DNA from 2 places in the Salinisphaera dokdonensis CL-ES53 genome. Region 1 is predicted to be linked to the other one. Evidence: riboswitches for the same ligand, from Rfam matches in the RefSeq annotation. Region 1 holds a riboswitch; the other holds the start of a gene.

Region 1 (12,141 bases):
CAGGAACAGGCCCGATACGGCCATGCGCGGCCGCGGCTTGCTCGCAAACCACCACAGGAGTGCGAACAGAACCAGGCCTTCAAGCGCGGCTTCGTAAAGCTCGGACGGATGGCGCGGCACCATGTCGATGCGCGGATAGACCATCGCCCACGGCACATCGGCCGAACGGCCGATCAACTCGCCGTTGATGAAATTGGCAATACGCCCGAAGAACAGCCCGACCGGCACGATGGGGGCCACGAAATCGGTGATATCGAAGAACGCTCGATTCGTCGCGCGGGCAAACCAGCCGGCGGCGGCGAACACGCCGAGCATGCCGCCGTGGAAAGACATGCCACCCTGCCAGATATAGAACAGCTGCAGCGGATTCTCAAGCAACATGCCGGGCTGGTAGAACAGCATGTAGCCCACGCGCCCGCCGATCACCACGCCAAGCACGACATAAAACAGGAAATCGCCGACTTCCTCGCGCTGCCACTGGATATGCGCCTGTTTCGTGCGCACGATGCCCAGCCCCCAGCCGACGAGAAAGCTCAACAAATACATCAGCCCGTACCAGTGAACGGCAAGCGGACCAATGGCAATGGCGACGGGGTCGATATCGGGATGCACGAACATGGCGACGGATTCTAGCAGGAAGGAGTGACGTCAATTAGTCATTCGGCTTACGGGTGTCTTATGCGCGTCAACGCACCCAGGCATACATGAAGACATCGCGCGGCGTGCCGTCGGCATCGTCGGCGTTGGGCCGCTCGGACCAGCGGCGCAGGCGGCCTTCGCAGACCATGCCGAGCTGCTCGAGAATACGCATGGATGCGCGATTGTCGGGATCGCAGCTCGCCCAGATTCGATAGATATCGTCGAGCGAGCGCGCGGCATCGAACACGGCCCGCGCGGCTTCCAGGCCCAGTCCCTGACCCCATGCGTCGCGCGCCAGCACATAGCCGATCTCGGCGCCCTGCTCGCTGAACACGCAGGCCACGGTGCCGATCGCCCCGAGCGTCTCGTGCTCGATCAACCAGCAGTATTCCTCGCCGGACGACCAGCCGGCCGCCACGTCGTCGAGGAAATCGTGGCTATCGTCGAGATCGACATGTCGCGCCCACGTCATGTAACGCGCGACTTCGGGATCGTTGGCGAAAGCGAAGATCGCCTCGGCATCGGCCGGCCCCGGCTCGCGCAGAGCGAGGCGGGGCGTCGTCAGCGTATGCGGCATGCTGATCACGGCGGGTAGCGGTCGATCGGCAATCGACTAGAACATGTCCCGCTCGAATTCCTTCTTATAGCGCGCCGCGAACTCGTCCATCGTGAAGCGATGGTTCTGGGTACCCGGACGCTCGATCTTTATGGTGCCGATCAGCGACGCAACGCGGCCGATGGTTTCCCAGTCCATGCCCTGCTGCAGGCCATAGATCAGGCCGGCACGGAAGGCATCGCCGCAGCCGGTCGGGTCGGCCAGCGCGGTCGGCGAACCGGCCGGAATCTCGATACGCTCGCCGTCGGCATAGATCACCGAGCCTTCGCCGCCCTTGGTCACGATCAGCGCCTTGAGCTGGCCCGCCATCTCTTCGAGCGACAGGCCGGTGCGGTCCAGCATCAGCTGCGACTCGTAGTCGTTCACCGTCACATAGCTCGCCTGGTCGATGAAGCGCTTGAGCTCCTCGCCATTGAACATCGGCAGGCCCTGGCCCGGATCGAAGATGAAATCGATACCGGCCTCGGCGAACTGCGCCGCGTGCTGAACCATACCGTCCTTGCCGTCAGGCGAAACGATGCCCAGCGACACGCTGCCATCGGTCGGCACGGTCTGCTCGTGGGCATGGCCCATCGCGCCCGGGTGGAAGGCGGTGATCTGGTTATCGTCCAGATCGGTAGTGATATAGGCCTGTGCGGTGTAAGCCGTGTCGATCTGCTTGAGATAGTCGCGGCTGATGCCGTGCTTGTCCATCCAGTCAGCATAGTCGTCGAAGTCGCTGCCGACGGTGCCCATTGGCGCGCCTTCGCCGCCCAACAGCTTCAGGCTGTAGGCAATATTGCCGGCACAGCCGCCGAACTCACGGCGCATCTCCGGCACCAGGAACGACACGTTCAGCATGTGCACGCGATCCGGCAGGATCTCGTTCTTGAAGTGGCCCGTGTAGACCATGATCGTGTCGTAGGCGAAGGATCCGCAGATCAGAGCTGACATAAATCGTCCTTGTATCTTGTAAAACGCAGCGCGCACCACGGGGTGGAGCGCGCCGAGATCAGCCGCGCATCATGCCACAGCGGGCCGACGCGACTGTCTGAGCGACGTCTGGAATCAGGCGTCGGCGGCAGTGGCCGACTCATGCTTGAGATCGAGGTTCTTGGCCGCCGCCACTTCATCGAGCCGGCGCACCGGCAGATTGACAGGCGCGTCTTTCAGCGTCGTGGCATCGGCCTTGGCCTCGTCCCAGATCGCGACCATGGCCGCCACGAACGCATCCAGCGTCTCCTTGGATTCGCTCTCGGTCGGCTCGATGAGAAAACATTCCGGCACGAGCAGCGGGAAATAGATCGTCGGCGCATGGAAGCCGTAGTCGAGCAAACGTTTGGCGAAGTCGGTCGCGGTGACGTCCAACTGCTGTTTCTGGCGCTTGAGAGTGACGATGAACTCGTGGCTGGCGCGCCGATCGGCAAACGCCAGGTCGAAGCCATGTTCACGCAGCCGCGCCATTAGGTAGTTCGAGTTCAGCGTCGCGAACTCCGCCACCCGCGTCATGCCCTCCGCACCCAGTAGCCGCGCATAGACATAGGCGCGCAGCAGCACGCCGGCATTGCCCATGAAGGCCGACAGGCGGCCGATGGTATGCGGCACGTCCTGCTCGGTGAGCCAGCGATAGGTCGCGGCATCACCCTCGCCGTCCTTGCCGACCACCGGGATCGGCATGAAGTCGCGAAGGCGCTTGCCCACGCCGACCGCGCCGGAACCCGGCCCGCCGCCGCCATGCGGCGTCGAGAATGTCTTGTGCAGATTCATGTGGATGACGTCGAAGCCCATGTCGCCGGGCCGGACCTTGCCGAGAATGGCGTTGAGATTGGCGCCGTCGTAATACAACAGCCCGCCGGCGCCGTGCACGATCTCGGCGATCTCGAGGATGTCCTGCTCGAACACCCCGAGCGTGGACGGATTGGTGAGCATGATGCCGGCTGTGCGCTCGGATACCGCACCACGCAACGCGGCGATATCCACGTCGCCGTCCGAATCGGTCGGGATCTCGACCACCTTGCAGCCGCACATCACGGCGGTGGCCGGGTTCGTGCCGTGCGCCGCGTCTGGCACGAGAATCTCGTCTCGCGCGGTGTCGCCGCGCGACTCGTGATAGGCCTTGATCATGGCCACGCCGGTGAACTCGCCCTGAGCGCCCGCCATCGGCGTGAGCGAGACCGCGTCCATGCCGGTCACGGTGGTCAGCATTTCCTGCAGTTCGTACAGGCAGGCAAGCATGCCCTGGCCGTGGCTCGCCGGCGCCAGCGGATGCCGGTTCAGAAAACCCGGCAGCGAGGCGAGCGTGTTACAGGCCCGCGGGTTGTGCTTCATCGTGCACGAACCCAACGGATAGAAATGCGTGTCGATCGAGAAGTTAAGCTGCGACAGCCGCGTGTAGTGGCGCACCACGTCCATCTCCGAGGCTTCCGGCAGGCCCACGCCCGACTCGCGCCGTAGCGCGGCCGGAATATCGTCGATGGACGGCGCCTCGGCCGGCGCCTGTGCCAGTGCGCGGCGGCCGGGACGGCTGTGTTCGAAGATCAGCTTTTCGGTCATGGGGTATTCGGCCCGCCGCTTTCGCTCCGGGCTGTTCCAAATAGGTTGTGGCTTCAGACCTTGAGCGCAGCCAGGGCGTCGTCGTAGTTCGGCTCTTCCGCGATCTCGGCGACCAGTTCGCTATGGAGCACGGTGTCGTTCTCGTCGGCCACGATCACGGCACGCGCACACAGGCCGGCCATGGGGCCATCGGCGACGAGGACGCCGTAGTCTTCGGCGAAACGCTTGTCGCGCATCATCGACAGGGTCGTGCCGTTTTCCAGGCCCTCTGCGCTGCAAAAGCGCGCATGAGCGAACGGCAGGTCGGCTGAAATCTGCAGCAGCGCCACATTGTCCAGCGCATCGACCTCGGCATTGAAGCGCTTCACCGACAGCGCGCAGGTCGGTGTGTCCATGCTGGGGAAGATATTGAATATCTTGCGCTTGCCCGAGAAGGACTCGAGGCTCGCATCCCGCAGGTTGGAACCGGTGAGGCTGAAATCGGCCAGTTGGTCGCCTGCAGCGGGCAGCTTGCCGCCGACTTGAACCGGATTGCCCTTGAGCGTGATCTGCTGGGTCATGTGAGTCCTTGATTGATCGATGGAATCGATGGATGGCTAGGCGACCGACACCGCGGCGTGCGTGCGCAGCACGTCCGCCAGGACATCGGCATAGGTGTCGAGATCGGCGTCGGTCTTGGTTTCGGTGGCGCAGACGAGCACGGTGTTCTCGAGCGTGTCATAGAACGACGCAAGCGCCAGCCCGCCGAACACGCCGCGTTCGGCGAGGGCGTCCAGTACGGCCTGCGCATCGGCGGGCAGCCGCAGCAGGGTTTCGTGGAAACAGACGCTGTCGAACACACGCTCCACGCCGTCGATCGCGGTGAGCTTTTCAACCAGACGACGCGTGTTGGCGATCGAGGTCGCCGCCACATTCTCCAGCCCCTGGGCCCCCAGCAGGCTCATGTGGATGGTCGCAGCGGTGACCAGCAGCCCCTGATTGGTGCAGATGTTCGAGGTCGCCTTCGAACGGCGGATGTGCTGCTCGCGCGGCTGCAGCGTGAGCACATAGCCGGAGCGGCCATCGAGATCCTGTGTGCGGCCGACTACACGGCCGGGCATCTGGCGCACATGCTTCTTGCGACAGCACAGAATGCCGAAATACGGCCCACCGGACGCCAGCGGCGCACCCAGCGGCTGGCCTTCGCCAACCACGATATCCGCGCCCTCGCCATTGCCCCAGCGGCCCGGTTCCTTGAGCACGGCCAGCGACAGCGGATTGACCACGCCGATCGCCAGCGCGCCGTTGTCGTGCGCCCAGTCGGTGAGCGTATCGACATCCTCGAGCGCGCCGAAGAAATTGGGCTGCGGAATCACCAGCGCGGTGACGTCCTCGCCGGACCAGCGCTCGAGCGCATCGCGGTCGATGGTGCCCTTTGCGGTATCGAAATCGATCGATTCGAATGTGATGCCCTGGTTCGCACAGATGTTGTGCGCGACCTGGCGATAGAAAGGGTGCACGCTCGCCGGCATGAGGATGCGCGACGCCTTCGACTTGCGGTTCGCACGTACCGCCATGAGCACGGCCTCGGCCAGCGCTGAAGCGCCGTCGTAGAGCGAGGCGTTGGCCACGTCCATGCCGGTGAGACCGGTCATCATGGTCTGGTATTCGTAGACGACCTGCAGGGTGCCCTGGCTGGCTTCCGGCTGGTACGGCGTATAGGCGCTATAGAACTCGCCGCGCGTGGTCAGCTCCCAGACCGCAGCCGGGATGTGGTGCTCGTAGGCGCCGGCGCCGATGAAACACAGCCCGCCGCTATCTCGGGCCGCGCGCTCGCCCATCAGCCGCGATACCGCCTGTTCACTCGCACGGGTCGGAATCGAATCCAGACTGACATCGCGCAGGCGCGGATCGATCTCGTCGAACAGATCGTCGATGTCTTTTACGCCGATGGCGTCGAGCATCGACCGGATATCGTCTTCGGTATGCGGAATGAAGGGCATGGTGCCTCGCTGGTCGTTTTCCGGCTGCGCGACGCCGCCCCGCCGGATCATCGACCGGCGGGCGGCACGCGCAGCGCGCTAGTCTTCTTCGTCCTCGACGATGCCTTCGTAGGTATCGGCATCGAGCAGATTCTCGACCGCGTCCGGGTCGGAGACGTTGATCTTGAACAGCCAGCCTTCTCCGAACGGGTCTTCGTTGACCAGTTCCGGCGAATCCTCGAGCTGTTCGTTGATCTCGGCGATTTCACCGTCGAGCGGCGCATAGATATCGGAGGCCGCTTTCACCGACTCGACCACGGCAACCGCATCACCCGCGCCGACCTTGGTGCCAGTCTCGGGCAGTTCCACGAACACCAGATCGCCGAGCGACGACTGCGCGTAGTCGGTAATGCCGACGGTGCAGGTGCCATCGCCGTCGTAATCGATCCATTCGTGGGTCTTGGTGTAGGACAGATCCTTCGGGATTTCACTCATGGGGCTTTCCTTTAAGCAGAAGTCGCGCGCTGCGCTTTAACAGATGGTCGGTAGAGGCTACTCAGAAAGCCCCTCAGTCGTCGATACGGCTCTTGCCATTACGCACGAAGGGATAGGCCACGATCCGCGCGGGCAACCACTTGCCGCGCAGGCAGACCTCGACGCGCTCCTCCCATTCCGCCGGCACGCGCGCCAGCCCGATCGAGCGCGACAGGCTCGGCGCATAGCTGCCGCTGGTGACCTCGCCCTTGGCCTGCTTTTCGTCAGCGTCGCTGTCGGCGGCACGCACGGCCGCATGGCTGCGCATCACGCCGCGGCCTTCGAGCACCAGACCAACGAGCTTTTCGGCCACGCCCTGCTCGCGTATGTACTCGAGTGCCTCACGGCCGACGAATTCGCGATCGGCAGGCTTGAACGCTACGGTCCAACCCAAGCCCGATTCGAGCGGCGTGCGGTCCTCGTCCATGTCCTGGCCGTAGAGATTCAGGCCCGCCTCGAGCCGCAGCGTGTCACGCGCGCCGAGACCGACCGGTGCCACGCCGATATCGCGCAGCGTCTTCCATGCGCTGACCGCCTCGTCGGCCGGCAGCACCAGTTCGAACCCGTCCTCGCCGGTATAGCCGGTACGCCCAACCGAACGATCGCCCTGACTGGCGACACGGAACGGTTTGAGCTGCATGGCCGCTGCGCCGAGTTCGTCATCGAGCACCGACGCGCCGAGGTCGCGGCCTCGAGGGCCCTGTACCGCGATAATCGCCAGATCCTGGCGGTGCTGAATCTGGACCTCGAAATCGCGGCCCTGGCTGTGCAGCCAGGCGAGATCCTTTTCCGTGGTCGCCGCGTTGACCACGATCCGGTAAAGCTCGCCCGCCAGGTGATAGACGATCAGGTCGTCGATCACACCGCCGCGGGTGTTGAGCATGCAGGTGTAAAGCGCGCGGCCGTCTTCGTTGATCTTGACCACGTCGTTGGCGAGCACACGGCGCAGGAAAACGCGTGACTCGCTGCCGGTGATATCGACCACCGCCATATGCGATACATCGAACATACCGGCACTCTCGCGCACTGCCTTGTGCTCGGCGATCTGCGAACCGTAGTCGATCGGCATGTCCCAGCCGGCGAAATCGACCAGCTTGGCGTTGTCCGCGACATGCGCGTCGTATAGCGGGGTGCGTTTGGCCATCGGATTCTCAGGTTGAGCAGCAGTAAACAGGCACGACCGAAGCCCATGCTTCGTTCTGTCGCCCCTCTGTCCTGGCACCTGAGAGATTTGCCCCTTCGGTGAGCCGTGGTTGCCCGCGGCTGCTCTCCAGAGTCGACCGTGCCGCACGTCATGGCGCGGCGGCCGCGTGGTTCGGGTACCTGAGCGTTTCCGGGCGGGTGCGCCTTCGGTGACGGGCCGCAGCCCGTTCTCTCCCACGCGGTTCTTGACCGTGAAACCGACTATACCGACGCGCTCGGCTTGCGCCAAGCAAGCCCCCGATCGCTGGCTACTGCAGCAATCGCGGCCCGTCGGCGGCCAGTCCGACCGCTTGATGGATCATGATCTGGCGGATCGGCGCGAGATTCGAAGCCACGCCGATCGCCTGCTGGCGCAGGCTGCGCAGCAGCGGATTGTCGCTGCCATAGACGCGCTTCAGCGCGTCGGTGGCGCCCATCATCATCAGGTTTTCGGCCATGCGCGCGCGCTGATAACGCCGCAGATAAGTCATATCGCCCGCATCGCGATTAGCCGCGCGGCCGGCTTCGAGCGCGGCGGTCAGTTCGGCAACATCGAGCAGGCCCAGATTTACGCCCTGCCCGGCCATCGGGTGCAGCACATGCGCGGCATCACCAGCCAGCGCGACCCGCGGCCGGCAATATTCACGGGCATGCATCAACTTGAGCGGAAACGCCGCGCGCGTATCCATGCGCTCGATACGGCCAAGCACGCCGGCACTGGCTTCGGTCAGACGTGCGCAGAACGCGTCGTGATCGAGCTCGGCCAGCTCTGCTGCCAGCGCGTCGTCCGCATGCCAGGCCAGCGAACAGCGTCCGTCCGCGAGCGGCAGAAACGCTACCGGCCCGGTCTCCATGAACCGCTGCCAGGCGATATGACGATGATGCCGCTCGGGCGTGACCGCGCCGACCGTGCAGCGCTGACCATAGGCCCAGCCCGCGGTCTCGATACCGGCGGCCGCACGCACCGGCGAGTTCGCGCCCTCGGCACCCACCACGAGCGCCGCCTTGATCGTGCTGCCGTCGTCGAGATACAGATGCACGGCGTCTGTCTCGATGGCGAGGCTTTCCAGCATCGCCGGGCAAAAGATATCGACGTCGGTGAGCGCCTGCCAGGCGCTGTCGACGACCAGATCGTTCTCCACGATATGACCGAGTTCGGGCAAGCCGACCGCCGTATGTTCCAGAAACAGTTCCGCCGCACTGCCCGCATCCCAGACCTTCATGCCCGTGAACGCACAGCAGCGACGCCGCTCGACCGAATCCCAGAGACCGAGATTGTCGAGCACGCGACGCGGACCGGGCGCGATCGCGGACAGGCGCAGGTCGTAATCGTCGTTCGTATCGAAACGCTTCGGGCGTTTGGCCTCGACCAGCGCCACCGAGAAATCGGCGCGGCTGAGCGCCACCGCCAGAACGGCGCCCACCATGCCGCCGCCGACGATGGCGACGTCGTATCGCGATGTGCGTGTACTCATGCCGATCCCTCGCGAACGCTAGATGATGTCCTGGCCGGCGCCAAGGCCAAGCCCATGCTGCGCCGGGCCATGTCATCGCGAATCGCCGGCAGCAGCGACAGGCCGAACAAGCCGGCACCCCGGGCATGATCGAGCCCTGGGATACGATTGGAGAAAACACGCACGATGGCGTCGGTGAAGTTGGCCACGCGATGCTGATCCGGGCGACGAGCTTCGGCCCAGCCGTTCAGCAGATCGGCGGTTCCCGGATCGAATTCCGGATCGGCCGCCAGACGTTCGCGCAGCATGGCGGCGAGCACCAGCGCATCGCGGATGGCGAGATTGAATCCCTGGGCCGCGGCCGGATGCAGCGCGTGCCCGGCGTTGCCGATCAGCACCGCGCGGTCCACCGCAGCTCGATCGCAGAGCACGCGCGCCAGCGGATAGCTGCCGCGCGGGCCGGCCAGTTCGAGCGCGCCGAGGCGCTGACCGAAAGCGTCCTGCAAAGCGTCGATGAATTCATCTTCGCTCGCCGCACAGAGCTGCTCAGCGCGTTCGCTCGGTAGCGTCCAGACCGCGGCGCAGGTTTCGCGAGTGCGCGGCAGCAGTGCGACCGGGCCGTCCGGGGTGAAACGTTCGTAGGCGCAGCCACCGTGGGCACGCTCGGGCTCGACAATGGTAATGACGGCGCGCTGGTGATAGTCGTCGGTACGCGCGCCGATGCCCAGCGCGCCGCGCACCGACGAGCGCGCGCCGTCGGCGCCCACCAGCAGGCGCGTGCGCAGGGTTTCGACATCGCCATTTTCACGCGTGCAGCTGATCTCGATACGTCCGTCTGCCTCGTCGCGCTGTAGCGACTCGAAGCGCGCCGGGGCGATGACATCGACGCTCGGCATCGCCGCCAGGCGCGCACGCAGCGCCTCGATCATGGTGAGATTGGGCAGCACATAGCCCAGCGCCGGCAAACCATAATCGGCTGCATTGACGCGCACGGTGCCAAATCGACCCTGTTGGGAGACGTGCAAGCGCTTGATGGGTGCGGCGTCGCGGGCCATATCCGCCCACAGGCCGAGTTGTTCGAACAGCGCGCGCGTGCCCCAGGCGAGTGCTGTGGTGCGGGCCTGCATGTTCGCGTCGGCCGGGGCATCGAACGGCACCGCCTCGACGAGCGCGATGGACAGGCCGCTATCAGCCAGCGCACAGGCCAGGCTGGCGCCGGCAAGCCCGCCACCGACGACGGTAATGTCGTAGTCGCGGCTCACGCGCTTGCCCCGACCGTCTCGCCCGCCATCAAGGCCTCGATCTCGTCGGCGTCCTTGGGCACGTCGGAGGTGAGCACTTCGCAGCCGTCGTCGGTGATCACGATATCGTCCTCGATCCGTATGCCGGTATTCCAGAAACGCCGCGGCGCGCCCTCGCTATTCGCCTGTACGTAGAGACCGGGTTCGACGGTCAGGGCCATGCCGGGCTCGAGCAGCCGCCATTCGCCATCGCTCTTGTAGTCGCCCACGTCGTGTACGTCCATGCCGATCCAGTGGCTGGTGCCGTGCATGAAAAAGCGCTGGTAGCTTTCGGTTTCGATCACGTCCTCGGCGTCGCCTTCGAGCAGTCCGAGCTTGAGCAGGCCGTCGACGAGTACATGCAGCGCGGCTTGGTGAACGGCATTCACCGGCGCGCCGGGACGTGCGGCCGCGATAGCAGCGCGGTTGGCGGCCAGCACCACGTCGTAGAGTTCGCGCTGGGCTTCGGAGAAGCGCCCATTCACGGGAAACGTGCGGGTGATATCACCGGCATAGCCGCGATACTCGGCACCCGCGTCGATGAGCACCAGATCGCCGTCCTTCATCGGGGCACTGTTCTCGATGTAGTGCAGCACGCAGGCGTTCTCGCCGGCCCCGACGATGCTGGGATAGGCCCAGGTCATGCCGTCGACCTCGAACTCGTAGTGCAGCACGGCCGCGAGCTGGTATTCGTACATGCCCGGCTGCACCGCCTGCATCGCGGCGACGTGGGCTCGGGCCGAGGTCGCCGCGGCCTGGCGCATGAGCGCGACCTCTTCGCCGGATTTGCGCAGCCGCATTTCCTGCACGATGCGATCGAGCGCAACGATCTCGTTCGGCGGCGTGGCCCGGCGACCCTGGCTGCGCAGCTTTTCCATGCGGCGCAGCACATCGTGTTCGAATTCCTTGTGCGTACCCAGCGTCAGATACAGACGCCGGCGGCCGTTGAGCAACTTCGCAAGCCAGTTGTCGAAATCCTCGATATCGAATGCACTGTCTGCGCCGTACCAGGCCATAGCGCCCTCGGGGCCCGCGCGGCGCCCGACCCAGATCTCCTGCTCCACATTGCGTTCGCGGCAGAACAGCAGATAGTCACCTTCTTCAAATCCGGGCGCGATCACGGCGACCGCTTCCGGCTCGCTGAAGCCGGTCAGATAGCGAAAATCGCTGTTCGGCCGGTAGGGATAGTCGACATCGTTATTGCGGTTGCGCTCGGGTGTCGCCGCAATCAGCGCGACCCCGTCGTCGCCGACCACCTGTGCCAGCCGACGCCGGCGTGCGGCGTGATCGGCCTGACGATCCTGATGGCGCAGATGCGACTGATCCCTCATTCAATCCTCTCTACCGACGGACGGCTTCATATCGCCAATGTCGGCCCGGATCGGCCAACACCGGCCCACGGACAGAAATGCCCGGCGGGTGTTGTGACTAGTGCAGCGATTCGCGGGTACTCGGGCCCTCGCGCTTGGGCTGGAGCTCGAGAAAGATCATCTGTACGCCCACGCGAACATACTCGACCAGCTCGGCGTAATCCGCCTCGGCGGATTCAGACTGCGCCTCGTCCTCGGTCAGTCCCACACGGGACAGCTCGGTGAGATCGCTGATCACTTCCCGGATCTCGGGCGACAGCTTGTCGAGCTCGAACTGGCCGCTGTTGCTCAACCCGTACAGGAAACCGTCGCACCAGCGACCGAGCGAGCGTACCCGCTGGTCCAGTGCGACCTCGTCGTCGGGCAGCAGTGGCTTGAACCCCATATCCGGGTCGAACAGGCCTTCCAGCGTCATCTCGCGCAAGGCATCGAGCGCGCTGTCGAGCATGTCGGACTGCACGTCCTCGACTGCCCGCGATCCGCTGGTTTCATTGTCGATACACAGCATGCCGGTGAGGATGCCGTGGATTTCGCCCGGGGTCTGGACCGACTTGGCCTGGGTCAAGCCGACCT
Region 2 (12,141 bases), on a different contig from region 1:
CCACGATTGGGAAGCCCGGTGAGTGGCTCGTGGCTGGCCTGGTGGGCGAGATCCTCTTCGTGCGCTTTCTGCACCGTTACGTCGTGGTGAATACTCACGAAGTGCGTGATCTCGCCGTTTTCGTCCGGCACCGGCGACACGAACAGATCGTCCCAGAACGTGCTGCCATCCTTTCGATATTGCAGCAGTGTCACGCGCCCCTCGCGACAGGCCGCCGCACGCTCACTAATGAACGCGATCGCCTTCGGGTCCGTTTCCGGCCCATGCAGAAAATCGCAATTGAGCCCCATGACCTCATCGCGGGTGTAGCCGGTCATGCGCAGGAATGGCTCGTTCACGTAGGTCATCGCCCGATCGGGGCGCGTGGCATCCGCGATCACCACGCCGTTCACCGTCGTCTCGACGCTGCGCTGCAGAATCCGCAGCTGGGTCTCCTGCTCGCGGCGCCGGGTGATATCCTTGGCGATGCCGTAGACGCCCGCCACTGCACCATCGACCATGCTGGGCAGGTTGGTTATATCGAGCGCGCGCAGCGCACCATGCGCGTCGACAATCTGGATCTGATAACGCTGCGGCACGCCCGCAATCGCATCCTGGAACGACCGATCCGTGAGTGCGCGATCATCGGGAACCACAAAATCGTGATAGTGGAGGCCGATGAGTTCGACTTCCGGCACGCCGGTGACATCACAGGCCGCTTGATTCACGCTACGCAGGAAACCGTCCTTGTCGAGCGAAAATACGGCGTCGGGATTATGGGTGAACAGCGAGCTATAGCGTTGCTCGCTTTCGCGCAGTGCACGGCGGTCGCGATGACGCTCTATGGCCAGCGCGACCAAGCCTGCGGCGCGTTCGATCGGCGCCCGCTGTGCTTCGGTCGGCGCACCGGTCTTTCGCTGATAGATCGCAAATGTCCCCAGCAGACTGCCATCCTTGGTCAACAGCGGGTAGGACCACCCCGCGTGTATTCCGAGCTCAGAACAAATCGCCCGGTAGCCTTCGCAGTTCGGATCCCTGGAAATGTCCTCGCATATGACCACATCGCGCCGATGGGCCGCCGTGCCGCAGATGGCCTGCTCGGGACCGACCGGCACCTGTGCCGCTGCCTCACGAAAAATCGCGGGCAAGCTACTGCCGCCTGCTCGGAACTTCAGCGTGTGCGTTTCCCAGTCGAAGAGCATGATCGAGGTCATGGCCTCGGGAAGATCTGCCTCGATCATCTCGCAGATCGCGGCGAGCGTATGCTCCAGCGGCGCTTCCTGCGCAATCATGTACTGGATCGACTGAAGCGCGTCATCACGCGCATCAATATTGTCCACGCCGATGCCCTCCGAAATCGGAATCATTGCTATGCAATGGATTCAGATCGCCCCGCGATAACCCGGCGGTTTGCAGGGGTATTGTTTTTTATCGAGACTACACCTTTTCAGGCGCTCCCAGAGCTTTAATCTAAATCAAACGCGTAATCAGGGAAAGTTTTACCGCCGCGAAAACTGGTTTGCGGGACTCAGGGCAAGAAAGAGGAACACGCCGCAGGCAAGGCGCGTAATGCGCAAAATGGCGTAGTTTTCGGCGCCAATGTACTGAACGCGACGGGCGTCGAGCGACATAGCACCCGCCATAACTATATTTTTAAATGTTTTTTATCTGCAGCCGGGCCATGATGCGGATTATTGACATCAGCCAATGATCACGATGCCGGCATGACGGCATTCAGAATTGCCCGAACTCAGGATTTGCCCTGCGAATTCGCGCGATGCGACTTGATCTGCTCGCTGGCCTGCTCGCGCAGGCTGCCCAGCTCCTTGAGCGTCGCCACCACGGCCGCGACACGCTCCTGCGGCCAATCCTGCACATAGGCCGGGATCGAGCCATCGCCCTCGCGCATCTGGGTGTCGATCGCGAGCGCATCCGGAAGATGTTGCTCGAAGCGCGCCATGTCCGGGAGAACCTGGCTGAGCTCTTCCCGCGGTAGCGCCACACCGCCGATATCCAGATGGGATGCAGGAATGCTGGGCTGGTCGTTCACGTTCACGGCTGCCTCGGTTCGTGGAATGAGAAGCAAGTCTCGACGAACCCGAGCATGGGTCGCAGGCAGTAGCAATACAAGAGCAGACGATTACCGACCGGACAGACCAATCACGGCACGGTACGGGCGAATCCTATAAAGCTGGCCGCCCCTACTTGCTTGTACTCGCGCGTTTCGGCTTGCCTTTGCTCTTGGTCTTGCCCTTCGACGATTTTGCCTTGCGCGGCTTCTTGGCTTTCAAAGTCGACGGCTTGTTCCGTCGCCCTGCCGCGGGTGCCGGCGGTGCGTCGTGTTCGCGGGTAATTGCCAATTGCCGGTTGGCGACCCAGACCGTCTTGAGATGTTCGAATATCTCTTTCGGCATCCCCTTGGGCAAGTCAACGAGACTGAACTCGTCCTGGATGTCGATTCGACCGATATTCTTGCTGTCGACGCCCGCTTCGTTGGCAATCGCCCCGACGATATTGCGTGGCTCGACGCCATGCGCGTGGCCTACGTCGATTCGAAAGGTCTCAAGATCGCCGTCGGTGAACGCCGCATCGCGCTTCTTGGGTTTGCTCGATCCGTCTGCGCTGTCGCCAAATTTCGCAGAGCCTGGTTTAGCACCTTTCTTCCCCGCCTCGAGCATCAGCGGCTCGTCGCCCTGAGCGAGATAGGCCAGCACAGGCGCCAGCTCTTCGAGCTCCACGTTGTTCTCGGCCTGATACTCGTCGATCAAGCGTCGGAACGTGTCGAGCTTGGCGCTTTTCAGCGTGTCGGTAATACGCTGCTTGAACCGACCGATGCGCTGTTCGTTGACCTCCGCCATGCTGGGGAGATCCATCGGTTCAATCGACTGTCGAGTAGCTCGCTCGATCGCCTTGAACAAGCGTTTCTCGCGCATCGTGACGAACAGGATCGCATCGCCTTCACGGCCGGCCCGGCCCGTCCGCCCGATCCGGTGCACATAGGACTCGGTGTCGTGCGGAATATCGAAATTGATGACGTGGCTGATGCGTTCGACATCGAGACCACGAGCAGCCACGTCGGTGGCAACGAGAATATCCAGTTGGCGATTCTTGAGCCTGGCAACCGTGCGTTCACGCTGCGCCTGTGCGATATCGCCGTTGAGCGAAGCACAGGCATGACCACGCGCTGACAGACGTTCGGCCAACTCGTCGGTCGCTTTCTTGGTGCGCGCAAACACGATCATCGCATCAAACGGCTCGGCCTCGAGCAGACGCGTAAGCGCATCGAGCTTGCTCGTGCCACCGCCGACAATCCAGTAACGCTGACGAATATTGACCGCGGTCGTCGTCTTCGTCTGGATCGTGACTTCCTGGGCGTCCTTCAGATGCTTCTTGGCGATCCGCCGGATGGCCGAGGGCATGGTCGCCGAGAACAGCGCGACCTGGCGCTCCGGCGGCGTCTGCTCGAAGATCCATTCGACATCGTCGATGAATCCCATGCGCAGCATTTCGTCGGCTTCGTCGAGAACCATCCAGCTGAGCGCGTCGAGCTTGAGCGTGCCCTTCTTGAGATGATCCATCACGCGCCCGGGCGTGCCGACCACCACATCCACACCGCGCTTGAGCGCAGACAGCTGCGGCCCGTAGCTCTGACCGCCATAGATCGGCAGCACGGTAAAGCCACCGATATGACTGGCATAGCGCTGGAACGCTTCGGATACCTGAATCGCCAGCTCGCGCGTGGGCGCCAGCACAAGCGCCTGGGGCGCCTTGCCGCGGCCGCGGCCGTTCTCGCGCAAACGCGAAAGAATCGGCAGCGCAAACGCGGCCGTCTTGCCGGTGCCCGTCTGCGCCTGGCCAAGTACGTCCCGGCCTTCGAGCAGCGGCGGAATGGTGGCTGCCTGAATGGGGGACGGCGTCTCGTAACCGACCTCCGACAGCACCGACATCACGGCATCGGAAAGGCCCAGGTCGCGGAACGCGATCGGGTCGGAGGAATCATCTTGGGAAGAGGCGGACATGCGTTGCCTGCAAGCGCGGGGCGCTGGCGTGCGCCCTAGAAACTGCCGCGCCGAATGACGCGGGCGCATATTCTAACGCGTTCGCTCGGGTAATCGCGGAAAATGCCACAAATTAGTGATTCGAGTCTCCTGGCGCGTGGAGCGGCACGCCATATCCCGCTTGTGGTCCTTCGCGCACGGTGCTAATTAATCCTTCAGGGTGCACCGCCCGTGCACGGGGACATCGCCTGAGATGCTTGTCGGGAATGCCAGAGGCAGCGCCCGTGCGCAGCACAGGCAGGGGGATAGCGAGATGTCGATCGAGGCGCCGTATTTTCCGATTATTTATGTGCGCGGCTACGCCGCCACCGACGGCGAGATCGAAGACACCGTCGCCACGCCGTACATGGGCTTCAACCTGGGCGCGACCAAGAGCCGTCAGGATCACGAAGGCACGATCAACCGCTTCATTTTCGAATCACCGCTGTTGCGGCTGATGAAGGATGAAGGCTATACCGACACCTATCGAGACGGTGACTATGTCAAGGGCGAAGCGCCGGCGCGCAGTGTCTGGATCTTTCGCTACTACGAACAGACATCGAACGACCTCGGCGATGGAAAACGCCGACAAATGGTTGAATTCGCAACGGACCTGCGCCGCTTCATTCTCAGCGTACGAGACAAGGTCTGTGGTGCCGACAACGAAGCCCGCGACCGATTTCGTGTCTATCTCGTCGCGCACTCAATGGGCGGGCTGGTCAGTCGCTGCTATCTTCAGAACATCTGCATTCACGGTAGCGGCGATGCAAAGCTCGACGGCCAGCTCGAACTGCCAGGCGCAAGCCTGGTCGACAAGGTCTTCACCTACGGCACGCCGCACAACGGGATCGATATCCGCGGCTTCAATGTGCCGGACCTCGGCCTGACCCGAGCGTTCGAGGCGGATACCTTCAACCGTGGCGACATGGCGGAGTATCTGGCATTCGACGGCAAACCGGCACGCGTCGACAGCCTGGGCGGCCATTTCCCACCGGAGCGCTTCTTCTGCTGCCTGGGCACCAACTACAACGATTACACGGCTTTTTTCGGCCTCGCCCGCAAAGGCACGGGGCCGATGAGCGATGGCTTGGTGATGATCAGCAATGCGGCAGTCGACCGGGCGCCGCGGGCGTTCATCCACCGTAGCCACAGCGGCGCCTACGGCCTGGTCAACAGCGAAGAGGGCTACCAGAACCTGCGGCGTTTTCTATTCGGCCAGTTTCGCGTGGAGGCGCAGCTTGCTGTCGATGGCATCACCCTGCCCCCGGCGATCGAGAAAGCCGTCGGCGGCCACGCCGGTCGTCATCGAGTGAATGCCGCCTATTACATCGAAACCGAAGCCGCCGTGCGCGGCGCGCGCTATTTCCTGCACCAGCGACGCTTCGACCAGGGCTCGGCGTTGATGAAGAACTACAACGAACTCGTGCACGAGCACGACCCGCTATATCTATTCACCGGATACCTGCACGGCGGCGCCAAGATGCCGGGAAGTCGCGATCGCGCCCTTGCCTTCCAGTTACGCGTCGCGGTTCAGGTGCCGGCCTACGAGATCGACAACGCGTTCTGGTTCGACGAGCACTATCCGGGCGATTACATCTTCGACGACACCCTGACTTTTGAGGTGCGTCTCGGGCAATCGCCCGTGTCGATCAGCTACGGACTGGCGTCGCAGCATGCGCCGCGACGCGCACCGCGCCGTATTCCGAATGATGATCTTGCAATCGCCACGGACGGCACGATGCGCTTCGAGATCCCGCTGGGCTTCGATCCCGCCAGCGCCAATCCGCCCGCACCCGGTTTTTCCGGACGCTTGCTGTTCACTGCGTCGCCCTGGAATATGAGCTAGCCGCGATCTATTGAGCCCGCTCGTCGACCGCGGCCGCAATCCAGTCCGCGGTAAGTGCCGACAGGGTCCAGCCCAGATGTCCATGTCCGGTGTTGTAGAACACGTTCGCGACCTTGCCGCGACCAACCTTCGGCATCATGTTCGGCATCATCGGGCGCAAGCCGGCCCAAGGCACCACATGCTGCGTGCGCACGCCCGGAAAACACTGATTGACCCAGTCCACCAGCGGCTCGATCCGATCGGCGCGTATATCGCGGTTGAAGCCGTTAAACTCGGCAGTGCCCGCGACCCGGAAGCGATCCGGCCCGAGTCGACTACTGACGAGCTTGGTCTCGTCGTCGAGCAGGCTGACTTCCGGCGCAGCCTCGCGTGATGCCTGGTCAGAGAGATCGACGGTGATCGAATACCCCTTCACCGGGTACACGTTCACACGGTCGCCCAGTTGGGCCGCCATGTCCCGACTCCCCGTGCCGGCACAGATCACGACATTCTCGAATTCCGTTGTGTGTCGGTCATCGGGCAGGTCGTTTTCGTAGGCCGTTACGTGAACGCGCTGACCATCCGTGCGTACGCTCTCGACCGTGTGGTTATAGCAAAAGCGTACGCCGTGGCGTTCCGCCGCAGCGGCGAGCCCATTGGTGAATTTGTGAATATCCCCCGTGGAGTCGCTTTCCGTGAAGAACCCGCCGTAATATTCACCGGCAAGCGTCGGCTCGATGGCCCGCATTTCCTCAGGGGTAACCGGCTGGCGGTCCAGGCCACCGGCGGCCAGCAGCTTGGATACCTTTTCCGCATGCCGGTATCCCGAGCGATTGCGGTAGATATGCAGAATGCCCTTGCGCTTGACGTCGAAATCGACGTTTTCGCGCTCGGCCCAGGAGAACAGGTAGTCGCGTGCCTCGATCGCCATGCGGGCGGTTTCGGTCGTGTTCTGCTGGTACTGCGGTATGGCCGCCATGAACTCCAGAAACCAGGAGAACTTGTGCCAGGAAGGCTTCGGGTTGACGAGCAACGGCGCGTCGTTGCGGAACATCCACTTCAGGCCCTTGAAAATCATCGGCCAGTGGTTCCATACCTCGGCATTCGAGGCCGACAGCTGCCCACCGTTCGCGAACGACGTTTCCATCGCCGCATAACGGTTGCGGTCGTAGAGGGTGACGCCGTAGCCGCGGGTAATCAGTGCGTAGGCCGTAGTGACGCCGGTGATGCCGCCGCCAATGACTGCGATCTGGTTCATGACTCTCTATCCGATAACGTCGAGCGTTTGAATCCCTGCACACACCGCGCAGAAAGTGCCCCTCCGTTTCTGGACCTGAGAGATTCGCGACTCGGCTAAATGCGAAACGCTTGCTCCTTCGGTGTGCCGGCGGACGAATGCACCGGCAGCTCTTCGGAAGATGGGGTGATACCGGTCCCTGGTGCCTGAGAGTTTCCGGGGCGGTTGCTCCTTCGGCGCCGGTTCCGCAGAACCGAGCTCTCCCGATATCACACGCTGTTTGTGTACCGTGGTCACACAGATGAACTTGTGACCACCGGTCGCTGCATTTCCCTGGGCATCGACCGGGAGTCAAGAATAACACGAGCGGGCCAAAGGGCATGCAGCCAGAAGTGATGTATCAAGCGGCTTACAGCGAATTCGATACCGATGAACGCTGCGCGATTCTGGAAGTCTCCAACCACCCGGGCGACCCGGCGGTCTCCATCGCCCGAGCGCGGGTCGCGCCCGGGGTCACCACGGCATGGCATCGTCTGCGCAACACCGTGGAGCGCTACCTGATCGCGAGCGGCACCGGCACGGTGGAAATCGGCGACATGGCGCCCGCGCAAGTCGCCCCCGGCGATGTAGCACTCATCCCGGCCGACACGCCGCAGCGCATTCACAATACCGGCACGCAGGATCTGATCTTTCACGCGATCTGCTCGCCACGATTTCGACCCGACTGCTACGAGTCGCTGGAATGAAATCAGGCGGGGTCAGCGTCATTCGTATTTCATACGGCGCACAACCAGCCGAAGTCGATTGACGCCCTATCTTTTGCAACCGGGCACGAGCAAATCGAGCCGTACAACGCGGCGCGTGACGCTAGCCCACCACGCGATCGCGGCCCTCCGCCTTGGCCTTGTAAAGACGCCGGTCTGCGTTCGCGAATACGCTACGAAAATCCAGCCCGTCGCGGCCGAGCTCCGCGATGCCGATACTGATCGACAGCGCAATCTCCTGCCCCCGATAACGACACGCCCGCAGTCGAACACGCTCGCAAAGCATGTTCGCCACCGGCCGGGCATAGTCGATATCGGCGCCTGAAAGCAGGATACCGAACTCTTCGCCACCCAGCCGCCCGGCGACATCCGTCTTGCGGATACGCCCGGCCAGGATGTCGGCCACAAAACACAGTGCGACATCTCCGGCATCGTGACCATAGTCGTCATTGACGCGCTTGAAGTGATCGACGTCGACCACGAGCAGCGAAACCGGCGTCTTATGGCGTAGAAACCGCTGGCGCTCCTGGGCGAATACGTCGCGAAAGCGCGAACGATTGGCCAGGCCCGTCAATGGATCCACCAGTGCCAGGCGTCGCAGCTCGGCTTCGGTGCGCTCACGGCTCGCCTCGTACACATGAGAGAAGCCAGCGATAGCGATCGCACAAAGTATGACGTGCACAACCTCGATCAAGCCCGGCATTCCCGGGGTCACCTCGAACTTGCGCGCCAGAATCACCCCGGCGCAGCCCATGAACACCATCGCCACGACCATGCCCTGCCATCGCCCGAGCAGCAGGTGCGACAGCAAAGGCACGAGCAGCACCCACACAAACACCGTGGCGCCGTTTTCTGGCGATGCGAGCGCATACATCATCACGATGAAGAACGGCACGATGAAGAGCAGGCTGCGAGGCCTCAGGCGTTCGATTTCCTGAAGCACGTACAGCAACAGCGCGGCATAGGCGACAAGACAGAGCTCGGCCACTGCCAGCCAGATATCACCGACATAGAAATGCAAGGCGGCGAAACACAGTACCGCGGAACAGGTAAACCACAGCAACGCCCGCAGCACGGCGCGCTGGTGCGGGCTGACCTCTCGGCTGCGGAACGAGTATTGCGGGTCAGCCATGGGTTAGCGCGTCACCTTGCCGCAAGGCGGCTCAATATTTTCGACGCGACAGGAGCCGGCAGCAGACCACTTCATCACATCGTCATGCACGTTGGCGTACCCGCGATGATCCCCCGCATATGTCGTCGTACCAGCCAACGCATTCTCCCCAGGGCACGAATCGCTGCAGCCGACTGGTTGCGCGCAACTCCAATGAATTCCCCGATTCTGGTTATAAAGACAATCAAACAACCTGTCGACGCTTCTTTCGCAGTAGCCACACGGCCCGTAAATGAATTGCCCGTTCAGGTTTTCTTCAACACGCATGCGCATCGTCGCGATATCTATGGCCAAGAAACTGATCGCATGTATATTCCGGTCGATTAGTGTCCTTAGGTCCCTGACTTCGCCACGCAAGTCGCGGCGTCCCACAGGCGCCCGCTGCCAAGAAGCTGCGGACATCTACCGACCGGAATGCGGCGCCTATACAGTGGGCGTGCGCCAGAATCCTGGCCACGCACGACCACGCTGGCGGCCTTGGTGAGCTATCCATAGCCATACCCGCGCTGGTTCAATAAGCGTCTGATACACCCTATCGGCCGTGCGCGTGAAAACCACTGCGGCCACGCGCGGTCGACGCGTGAGCGGGCAAACCTAGTCTTCGGCCCGACCTCTGGAATATTCGCCGATCGGTCAATAGTGGATGGTGGTTAACGCTTGGCCACGCCTGGCCGTCGCGGGCATGCCAGCTCAGGGCTGGCTCGTGCCGAGCGTCCGCGCTTGGTGTAAGTTGGTAAGCGATTTTCCGACATCGACCCACTGTTTCTTAAAGGACTTGGACACCCCATGATCAACGCAGCCGAAGCGATCGAGCGCCTCAAACTGGGCAACCGACAGTTCATGGATAATATCCAGAACGAGGCCACGCTGAGCAAGTATCCGCGCCCCGCCGAACTGGTCCGAGAGCAGGAACCGTTCGCTATCATCCTGGGTTGCTCGGATGCCCGTGTGCCGGCGGAAATTGTATTTAATCAGGGGCTTGGTGATCTTTTCGTTATCCGTGTTGCCGGCAACATCGTTGCGCCGACTCAGATCGGCAGCATCGAGTTCGCAGCGGCCAAGTTCGGCACCCCGCTGGTTGTCGTACTCGGCCACACGCAATGTGGCGCCGTCACCACAACACTCGACGAGCTGCAACAACCGACCGAGAATCAGTCACCCAATCTGCGAACCATCGTGGACCGCGTTCGACCGTCGGTAGAGCAGCTCCTGGAGACCGACCTAGCCAGCGATCGCCATGCGTTGATCCGCGCCGGTGTGCGGGCCAACGTGGCCAAGTCGGTACAACGGCTCCGGAATGGCTCGGACATTCTCGAGCAGCTGATCACCGACAAGCAGCTCACCATTATCGGCGCGGAATACGCGATCGAGACGGGCGAAGTGGTGTTTCTGGACGAGTATGTCGAAGACTGATCGACACTCGATCTTTTCGCTCACACGACCATCCACCTGATTACCAACGCGGTCGCTGAGCTTGCGACCGCGGACAGCTTGGCCATACCCGGTAAGCCGGCTACTCTCGGTCAAATGCAGTTAGCAGCCTCCGACAAGCGCTGCCCGGGATCTAGCCGACCTGTCTAAAACAACGAGGAGAACAACAATGAAATTACTATCCAGTCTTGCGGCGATGGCGCTTCTGTTTGGCTCGACCGGCGTGACCGTTGCCGCCGACTCAATAGATGGCCTCGTGAAAACCGAAAGCCCGTATCCGGTAGCCGAGACAGTCCAACGCTTCGAAAAGATCGCAAAAAAGAAAGGTCTGACGATTTTTGCGACTGTCGAGCATGCCAAGGGCGCTGAGAAGGTCGACATGACGCTGCGCCCCACCACCGTCGTGATCTTTGGCAACCCGAAGGGCGGTACGCCGTTCATGCAATGCGCGCAATCGATCGGTATCGATCTGCCGCTGAAGGCGCTGGTCTGGGAAGATGCAGACGGCCAGACATGGATGGGTTACAACGACCCGGCCTACATCGCCGAACGTCACGGTGCCTCCGACTGTGCCGCGGCACAGCCCATCAGCAAGGCCCTCGCTGGTCTGACCAAGGCAACGGTCGCCGAGAAGAGCGGCGGCTAAAGCGCCGTCCGACAATCACGACACAACAAATAACAAGCCGCGTCACGAACGCGGCATTTTCATGCGATCAGGAGATCGACCATGGCTGAAGGTTCCCCCAGACTGCGTACGGTATCCGGGCTCAGCGACGCGCCGCCGTCGTTGTCCCAATCCGCGCTCGTGCTTATTGATTGCCAGAACACCTATCGGGAAGGCGTGATGCAGCTCGTCGGTGTCGAGGCCGCGCTATCGCGCGCTCAGACTTTGCTCATGCGTGCACGCGATGCGGGAATTCCCGTGTTCCATATCCGTCACGACGCGGGCGCCGGCTCACCCTATGATCTGGATACCGCGCTGGGTCAGATCTCCGACGAGGTCGCGCCGCGTGACGGCGAGTCGGTGATCACCAAGACACACCCGAATGCGTTCGTGAACACCGATCTGCACGACCAGTTGCAGAAGGCCGGCGCAAGCCAGCTGGTACTTGGCGGATTCATGACCCATATGTGCGTGAATTCCACGGCCCGGGGTGCTTTCAATCAGGGGTACGCGCCAACCGTGGTCGCCGCTGCAACCGCAACTCGCGACCTGGCTCGTGGCGATCACGTGACCCGTGCCGCCGATCTGCACGAAGCCAGCCTGGTGAGCATTGCCGACCTGTTCGGCGTCGTCGTAGACGACGTCGACGATCTACCCGGCTAGAAATTCAGCCCGCTAACGCCGAGGCGCCGTTCAACTGACCTGCTCGAGCGCCTCGGCAAATCGCGTCACGGTACGGTCGACATTCTCGAGTTTGTCCAAGCCGAACAGACCGATCCGGAACGAGTGAAAGTCGTCGCCCTCGTCGCACATCAGGGGCACGCCGGCTGCAATCTGCACGCCGGCTTCCCGAAAGCGCTGACCTGACTGGATCTGCGGGTCGTCAGTGAAGCTCACGACAACCCCCGACGCCTGGAAGCCCTCGGCCGCCACACTGCGAAACCCCTTCGCCTCGAGCCGTTCGCGCACCGCGCGTCCCAGCGCGAACTGGCGTTCCTTGGCCGCGTCCAGGCCGAGCGCCTCGGTCTCTTTC

What was found. A riboswitch is a leader RNA that binds a small molecule or an ion and turns the genes downstream of it on or off. The one in region 1 is predicted to bind glycine.
Region 2: linked by a shared signal. The riboswitch ahead of SADO_RS12925 (D-amino acid dehydrogenase) and the one ahead of gcvT (glycine cleavage system aminomethyltransferase GcvT) in region 1 are both predicted to bind glycine.

Annotation. Positions count from the first base shown of each region.
Region 1 covers NZ_APND01000001.1:640,686-652,826, forward strand. The annotation lists gene lgt (prolipoprotein diacylglyceryl transferase) at 1-618, opposite strand, end outside; gene SADO_RS02920 (GNAT family N-acetyltransferase) at 686-1,216, opposite strand; gene SADO_RS02925 (carbohydrate kinase family protein) at 1,253-2,188, opposite strand; gene gcvPB (aminomethyl-transferring glycine dehydrogenase subunit GcvPB) at 2,303-3,787, opposite strand; gene tpx (thiol peroxidase) at 3,841-4,347, opposite strand; gene gcvPA (aminomethyl-transferring glycine dehydrogenase subunit GcvPA) at 4,384-5,769, opposite strand; gene gcvH (glycine cleavage system protein GcvH) at 5,848-6,243, opposite strand; gene gcvT (glycine cleavage system aminomethyltransferase GcvT) at 6,317-7,426, opposite strand; glycine riboswitch at 7,483-7,566, opposite strand; glycine riboswitch at 7,588-7,672, opposite strand; gene SADO_RS02955 (UbiH/UbiF/VisC/COQ6 family ubiquinone biosynthesis hydroxylase) at 7,734-8,939, opposite strand; gene ubiH (2-octaprenyl-6-methoxyphenyl hydroxylase) at 8,936-10,180, opposite strand; gene pepP (Xaa-Pro aminopeptidase) at 10,177-11,529, opposite strand; gene SADO_RS02970 (UPF0149 family protein) at 11,627-12,141, opposite strand, start outside.
Region 2 covers NZ_APND01000004.1:107,234-119,374, reverse strand. The annotation lists gene SADO_RS12945 (EAL domain-containing protein) at 1-1,346, opposite strand, end outside; gene SADO_RS12940 (hypothetical protein) at 1,730-2,035, opposite strand; gene SADO_RS12935 (DEAD/DEAH box helicase) at 2,181-3,998, opposite strand; gene SADO_RS12930 (esterase/lipase family protein) at 4,291-5,862, shown strand; gene SADO_RS12925 (D-amino acid dehydrogenase) at 5,870-7,099, opposite strand; glycine riboswitch at 7,262-7,354, opposite strand; gene SADO_RS12920 (cupin domain-containing protein) at 7,459-7,824, shown strand; gene SADO_RS12915 (GGDEF domain-containing protein) at 7,946-8,974, opposite strand; gene SADO_RS12910 (carbonic anhydrase) at 9,800-10,426, shown strand; gene SADO_RS12905 (DUF302 domain-containing protein) at 10,614-11,090, shown strand; gene SADO_RS12900 (cysteine hydrolase family protein) at 11,172-11,771, shown strand; gene SADO_RS12895 (aminotransferase class V-fold PLP-dependent enzyme) at 11,802-12,141, opposite strand, start outside.